2 regions of the Amycolatopsis sp. NPDC001319 genome follow, and region 1 is predicted to be linked to the other one. Evidence: riboswitches for the same ligand, from Rfam matches in the RefSeq annotation. Region 1 holds a riboswitch; the other holds the start of a gene.

The links. A riboswitch is a leader RNA that binds a small molecule or an ion and turns the genes downstream of it on or off. The one in region 1 is predicted to bind thiamine pyrophosphate.
Region 2: another riboswitch for thiamine pyrophosphate. It lies ahead of ACFY1H_RS36765 (thiamine ABC transporter substrate-binding protein); the one in region 1 lies ahead of thiO (glycine oxidase ThiO).

Annotation. Positions count from the first base shown of each region.
Region 1 covers NZ_JBIAWY010000007.1:83,311-86,700, reverse strand. Annotated here, with positions in the region: gene ACFY1H_RS26770 (thiazole synthase) at 1-289, opposite strand, end outside; gene thiS (sulfur carrier protein ThiS) at 292-492, opposite strand; gene thiO (glycine oxidase ThiO) at 492-1,577, opposite strand; TPP riboswitch at 1,572-1,677, opposite strand; gene thiE (thiamine phosphate synthase) at 1,708-2,373, shown strand; gene ACFY1H_RS26750 (hypothetical protein) at 2,370-3,158, opposite strand; gene ACFY1H_RS26745 (threonine/serine dehydratase) at 3,313-3,390, shown strand, end outside.
Region 2 covers NZ_JBIAWY010000011.1:285,025-288,414, forward strand. Annotated here, with positions in the region: gene ACFY1H_RS36750 (putative T7SS-secreted protein) at 1-218, opposite strand, end outside; gene ACFY1H_RS36755 (hypothetical protein) at 215-421, opposite strand; gene ACFY1H_RS36760 (4a-hydroxytetrahydrobiopterin dehydratase) at 982-1,260, opposite strand; TPP riboswitch at 1,294-1,409, shown strand; gene ACFY1H_RS36765 (thiamine ABC transporter substrate-binding protein) at 1,427-2,485, shown strand; gene ACFY1H_RS36770 (ABC transporter permease) at 2,461-3,390, shown strand, end outside.

The DNA.
Region 1 (3,390 bases):
TGATGAGGTCCGTGTCGAGCGCTTCGCGGGCCAGCTGGGCGGTGAGCACGGCCTCCGCGGCGGTGCGGCAGCCGGCGGTGTTGGGCAGCAGCTTGATCCCGAGGCGCCGCACGAGACCGAGCACGCCGGTGCCGCCGTCGGCGTCGGCCTTGCGCATGGCGACGGTCGTCAGCTCGGTGCCCGACGCGATCAGCGCGCGTTCCAGCACCGACAGGTTCCCGGCACCACCGGTCCCGATGATCAGCCTCGACGACAGCTTGTGTTCGCCGATGACCAGCGCGTCGTCCATCGTCAGCCTCCCTGCACCGCGGTCAGCACGTCGATGTTCGCGCCCTTCGGCACCACCGACGCCTCCCACTCGCCCCGGCGCACGACCTCGCCGTTCACCGCGACGGCCACGCCCTGGCGGGTCACGTCGAGCGCGTCGAGCACCTCGGACACGGTGGCGCCGTCGGGGAACTCGCGCCAGCTCCCGTTGACCTTGATCTCCATCAGACTCGCTCCTTCTCCAGCAAACGGGCGGGCGCGGCCGCCCCGATCTCGTCCGGCGGCGCCTCGCCCGCCAGCCAGGCGACCACGGCGTCGGCGGTCACGGGGGCCATCAGCAGGCCGTTGCGGTGGTGGCCCGTCGCCGCGTACACGCCTTCGCCGAGCTCCCCGATGTACGGCAGCGCGTCGCGGCTCCCCGCGCGCAGCCCGGCGGCGATCTCGACGAGCTCGTACTCCGTGATGCCCGGCAGGATCCGTTCGGCGCCTTCGAGCAGCTCCCGCACGCCACGCGCGGTCACGGCCTCGTCGAAGCCCGCTTCGTACTGCGTCGCGCCCAGAACCAGCTCGCCGTCGGCGCGCGGCACGAGGTAGATCGGCCGGCCCTCGACCATCGCGCGCACCGTGTACGGCGGAGGCGGCAGACAGCCTCGTCGCGGCCGCAGCCGCAGGATCTCGCCCTTGAGCGGCCGCACGGCGTCGGCCAGCAGCGGGTGCAACGCGCCCGTCCACGCGCCGGCGGCCAGCACAGTGCGAGTGTCCGGACCGGTCACGTCGTCGAGCGAAGCAATCCGTGAGGTGGAGAACTCGACCCCGCGCTTCGAGCACGCCGCCAGCAGCGCCGTCAGCAGCTTCCGGTTGTCGACGGCCAGGTCACCCGGCACGTGGAGCCCGCTGCGCACCGCACCCAGGCCCGGCGCGAGCCGCCGCGCCGCCCGCCCGGTGAGCCGCTCGACGTCGCGACCCAGCGACGTCAGGTACTCGGCGAGGATGTCGAGGTGCCCGGCGTCGGCGCTGTCGAACGCGACCACGATCGTCCCGTGTTCGGCCAGCCCCGGGTCCGTGCCCTCCGCGGCGAGGTCACGCGCGAACGCCGGCCAGCGCCGCAGCGACTCCTCGCCCAGACTGAGCACGTGCTCCTCACCCGGCCACGCCTCCGTGACGGGCGCCAGCATGCCGCCGGCCACCCAGGACGCGCCGCGCGCGGGTGCCGGATCGACCACCGTGACGCGGTGGCCGCGAGCCGCCGCGCGCCAAGCCGCGGACAGGCCGATGACACCGCCGCCGACGACGGTGAGGTTCTCGCTCATGGGAATCACGCTCCCTGCGCCGGCATGACCCGGATCAGGTTCCACGGTCGGAGCGGCAGCTCCCTCTCAGCCCGTGCCTCGGGCTCCCGTGCGGACCACCCCACTCTAGTGCGCGGGTAACGTCCCCGCCATGCCCGCCCTGACCGGATCACAGATCCGCACCCGCCTGGCCGATTCGCGGCTGTACCTGTGCACCGACGCCCGCTCGTCGCGCGGCGACCTCGCCGAGTTCGTCGACGCGGCGCTGGCCGGCGGCGTCGACATCGTGCAGTTGCGCGACAAGACGAACGGCGCCCCGCTCGAGGCCGCGCAGGAGATCGCGGCACTCGAGGTGCTCGCCGAAGCGTGCGCGCGCCACGGTGCGCTGCTGTCGGTGAACGACCGCGCCGACGTCGCCCTCGCCGTGGGCGCCGACGTGCTGCACCTGGGCCAGGACGACATCCCCGTGCCGCTCGCGCGCCGCATCCTCGGCGACGACGTGGTGATCGGCCGCTCCACGCACTCGCCTCAGCAGGCTACGGCGGCGGCCGCCGAGGACGGCGTGGACTACTTCTGCACCGGCCCGTGCTGGCCGACGCCGACCAAGCCCGGCCGGTACGCGCCGGGCCTGGACCTCGTCCGGTCCACGGCCGAAACCGGTACCGACCGGCCGTGGTTCGCGATCGGCGGCATCGACACCGAGCGGCTGCCGGAGGTGCTGGCGGCCGGCGCGACGCGGATCGTCGTGGTCCGTGCGATCACCGACGCCGAGGACCCGAAGGCGGCCGCGCAGGCGCTGAAGTCCCGGCTCGGTTAGGGGGTCGGCGTCGCCGAACCCGCCTTCGTCTGCGGCGCGCTGGGCGTGGTCGACGCCGCCCCGCCCGTGCTCGACGGCGGCGGAGCGCTGTCCGAGCTGCTCGAAGACGTCGGGCTTTCGCTCGTCGACGTGCTCGACGACGAGGACGACGGCGGCGGGGTGTTCGACTCGGTCTCGCTGGGCGGCGGGCTGTTCTGCGACGTCGTGGGCGGGCTGTCGTCCTGCCGCTGCTGCTGGGTCGTGTCTGGGGTGCCCGGTTTGAAGAGTCCAGGCCCGACGTTCCCGCCCGAGGCCAGGTCCGCCCCCACGGCCACGGCGATCGCGATAGCCGTGGCGATCACGCTCGTCCCGATGATCAACGGCCAGCGCAGCTTCCGCAGCTTGTCACCGAAGGATTCCTCCGGCTCCGGCTGCTCGGTGAGCTTCGAGATCCGCACCGTCGGCATCTCCGACGGGTCGAGCGGCAGCAGCACGGTGGGCATCTGCGCCGGATCGTCCACCGGCGACAGCCCGGACTTGCTCCCCTTGCGCTGCCCGGCGGTCACGAGCGCCGCGCGCGCCTTCAGCGCGGCCTCGCGCGTGCGCTGCAGCGAACGCAGGTACAGCTCGGCGCCGACCGTGGTGATCACGCTCGCCACCCCGGCCCCCACCACGGTGCCCGCCACGCCCAGCGTCGAGCCCAGCAACGCGGCCGTGACGGCGGCCAGTGCCGTCGCCACCACCTGTGCTGGGCGGAAACTCTTCTTCTCGCCCTGCTCCGACGTCTTTTCCTGCTGCTGACTCATGATCCCGATCTACTAGTGCCCGGCCACTTCCCCCGCGGTGTTCAACGAGTAAGGCGCGCGAGGAACTCCCCGCGTTGCCCATCCGTGAGCGAGGACACGTTGACCGTCCACAATGGATGGACTATGGCTCACATTTTCCTGACATACTCACCACATGCGATTGGTGACGATCTCCGATATCGAGGCCGCGGCAAAGCGGGTAGCCGACCACGCCGTGCGCACGCCGCTGCTG
Region 2 (3,390 bases), on a different contig from region 1:
CTGTCGAGGTATTCGGGTAGCTGGTCGAGCTTGCCGGCGAACGCTTCGGCGGCGTCGCCGGTCCAGACGTCTTTCTTGTCCTGGATGGATTTCAGCACGTTGTAGGCTTCGTCCGTGTAGGTGGCGGTGTCCTTGATCTGCCTGGCCAGTTCACGAACTGTGCTGACATTGCCGCGCGCCGGGTCGAACCGGAGAGCCGGGTAGTCGGCGTCGCTCATCCGGCGGTCGCCTCTTCGACCTTGGCGGCCATGCGCTGGAGTGAGCTCTTGAGGCCTTCTTCAAGTTCGGCATAACCCTGGACCGCGTTGTCGAGGCCTCCCTTGATGCCGGTGACGGCTTCCTTGATCTTCTTCAGCCCGCCGGACCAGTCCGAGGTGAAGTCGGCACACGCTTCGTCGAGGTCGTCCCTCGGGCTTCGCAATGTCCAGTCCTGCCTCGTCGGCGGGCGTCAGCGGCCGACGAAAGAACCACCTTAGCCAAAACTGGGCGTTTCGGGTGCTGATTCGCCGGGTCTGGTGAAGGTGCGGACCGAATTCACGAAATCGGGGGGCGGAGTACCTCTTCGAGGCGGCCCGATGTTCGTCGGGCGCCGCGTGCTTCGGAGAGTGAAAAGAAGCGCTCAGCCCAGCAGGCCGAGCACCACCAAAGCCGCCAGCGTGAACGACGTCGCGAACAGCGTGATCCAGGCGCGCTGGGTGGCGGAGAGGGCAGTGGGCGAGTTGTTCATCGCGGGTCCTAGCGGGGCGGGGTGGGCGGATTCCGCTGGGATAGCGCGCTGATCAAGGGTGGTGTTACGGCCTGTGGTCGAGATCACGATGGGCGCGGAAAGTGCGCCACAGGACCGCGGCGGCGGAGGCCACCATCAGGGTGAACGCGGTGGTGCCGACGATGATCGCCTGGGTCATGAAAGTCCCCTCCGTGGAAGTGCGTACGAAGAGGGGACGTGTCAGCCCGCGGGAGGTGTCGCCGGGGTCGGGCAGATCACAGGGAGTCGATCTGGGCCGCGAGGGCGAAGTCCTTCGAGGTGAGGCCGCCCGCGGAGTGGGTGGAGAGGGTGAGCGTCACGGTGCGCCAGCGGATGTCGATGTCCGGGTGGTGGTCGGCGGCTTCGGCGAGGTAGCCGACGCGGACCACGAAGGTCACGGCGTCCGGGAAGGACGGGAGGTCGACCGTACGGGTGATGGAGTCGCCGGAACGGCGCCAGTCGGGGACGGTGGCCAGGGCCGATGAGATCTCGGAGTCGCTCAGTAGTTGCGCCATGTGTCCAATGGTGAACCCGTTTGGGCTACGCTGCACGGTTGCCACGGGAGTCCGGTGCAGCCGGGCTGAGAGGCGGGTGCCCGAGACCCGCGACCGTTCGCACCTGATTCCGGATCATGCCGGCGCAGGGAGGGCTGCTCTCCCCGCATCGGCGCAAGGAGGGCAGATGATTCCGCGGACCGCACGCACGGTGCTGGGCCTGGCCACGGTCACGGCGCTGGCGAGCGCGTGCTCGCTGTCCGGCGGCAGCTCGGGCGGCGACGCCCAGCAGACCCCGACGGTCACGCTCGTCACGCACGACTCGTTCGTCGCGCCGCAGGACGTGCTGGACGCGTTCCAGCGGCAGTCCGGGATCAAGCTCAAGATCCTCAAATCGGGCGACGCGGGGGAGCTCACCAACAAACTGGTGCTCACCAAGGCCAACCCGATCGGCGACGTGGCGTTCGGCGTCGACAACACGTTCGCCTCGCGCGCGCTGGGCGAGGGCGTGTTCCAGGCGTACACGAGCCCCGAGGCCGACCGCGGGCCGCAGCGGTACTCCGCGGATCCGCAGCACCGCCTGAGCGCCGTGGACGTCGGCGACGTCTGCGTCAACATCGACCCCGCCTACTTCGCGAGCAAGCACCTGCCCGAACCCAAGACCTACGACGACCTCGCCGACCCGAAGTACAAGGACCTCACCGTCGCCGAGAGCCCCGCTACGGCGTCGCCCGGGCTGGCGTTCCTGCTGGGCACCGTGGCGAAGTACGGCGAGCAGGGCTGGCACGACTACTGGGCCAAGCTCAAGGCCAACGGCGTCAAGGTCGACAGCGGCTGGGAAGAGGCCTACACCAAGGACTTCTCCGGCTCCTCGGGCAAGGGCCCGCGCCCGATCGTGGTCTCGTATGCGTCCTCGCCGGCCGCCGAGATCGGCGACGACGGCAAGCCGCGCACCAAGGCGCTGCTCGACACGTGCTTCCGCCAGATCGAGTACGCCGGCGTCCTCGCCGGCACCAAGCAGGTGCCGCAGGCCCAGAAGGTGGTCGACTTCCTGCTGTCGCAGCAGTTCCAGACGACGGTCGCGGCCAACATGTACGTCTACCCGGCCCGCGAGGGCGTCGACCTGCCCGCCGGCTGGGCCGCGGCCGCGCCGCTGCCCCAGGACCCCGCGACTCTGCCCGCCGACCAGATCCAGGCCGGCCGTGAGAAGTGGATCGGTGAATGGCGCTCGCTCATGGGCGCGTAACGCCGGCGCAGACCGCGCGCACGGCGGGCCTGGCGCTGCTCGGCCTGCTGCCCGTCGCGTTCCTGGTCGTGTTCTTCGCGTGGCCGGTCGTCGCGATCCTCGGCCGCGGCTTCTCGGCCGGCGGCGTGGACACGGTCCTGGCCGACGCGCAGACGTGGCAGCTCGCCGCGTTCACGCTGGTCAGCGCCGCCGCGTCGACAGTCGTCGCCGTGGTCGCGGGGCTGCCGGTGGCCTACGTGCTCGCGCGCGTGAAGCTGCCGGGTGTCGGGCTGGCGCGCACGCTGGTGCTGGTGCCGTTCGTGCTGCCCACGGTGGTCGTCGGGCTCGCGTTCCGCGCGCTGTGGCCCGACGGCGGTGTGCTGCCGCTGGTGCTGGCCAACGCGTTTTTCAACGTCGCCGTGGTCGCCCGGACCGTCGCCGGGCTGTGGAGCCACCTCGACCCGCGTGCGACCGAAGCCGCCCGCGCGCTGGGCGCCTCGCCGTGGCGGGCCTTCCGCACGGTGACGCTGCCCGCGCTCGGCCCGGCCGTCGCGTCGGCCGCGGCGGTCGTCTTTCTCTTCTGCGCCACCAGTTTCGGCGTGGTGCTCATCCTCGGCGGCGGCCGCTACCGCACGCTCGAGACCGAGATCTACCTGCGCACGGTCGACCTGCTCGACCTCTCCGGAGCGGCCGCGCTGTCGCTCATCCAGTTCGCCGCCGTCCTCGCCGCCCTCGCGCTGGGCGCGATCGCCCGGCGCCGCCGTGAGAACGCCGTGAAACTCAAGCAGGCCACGCCCCGGCGGCCGAGAAAAGGCGAATGGTGGACGGTCGGCGCGGCCACGGTCGTGATCGCCCTGCTGATGACGCCGATCGTCGCGCTGCTGCTGGAGTCGGTGTCCACACCGGACGGCTGGAGCCTCGCCGGC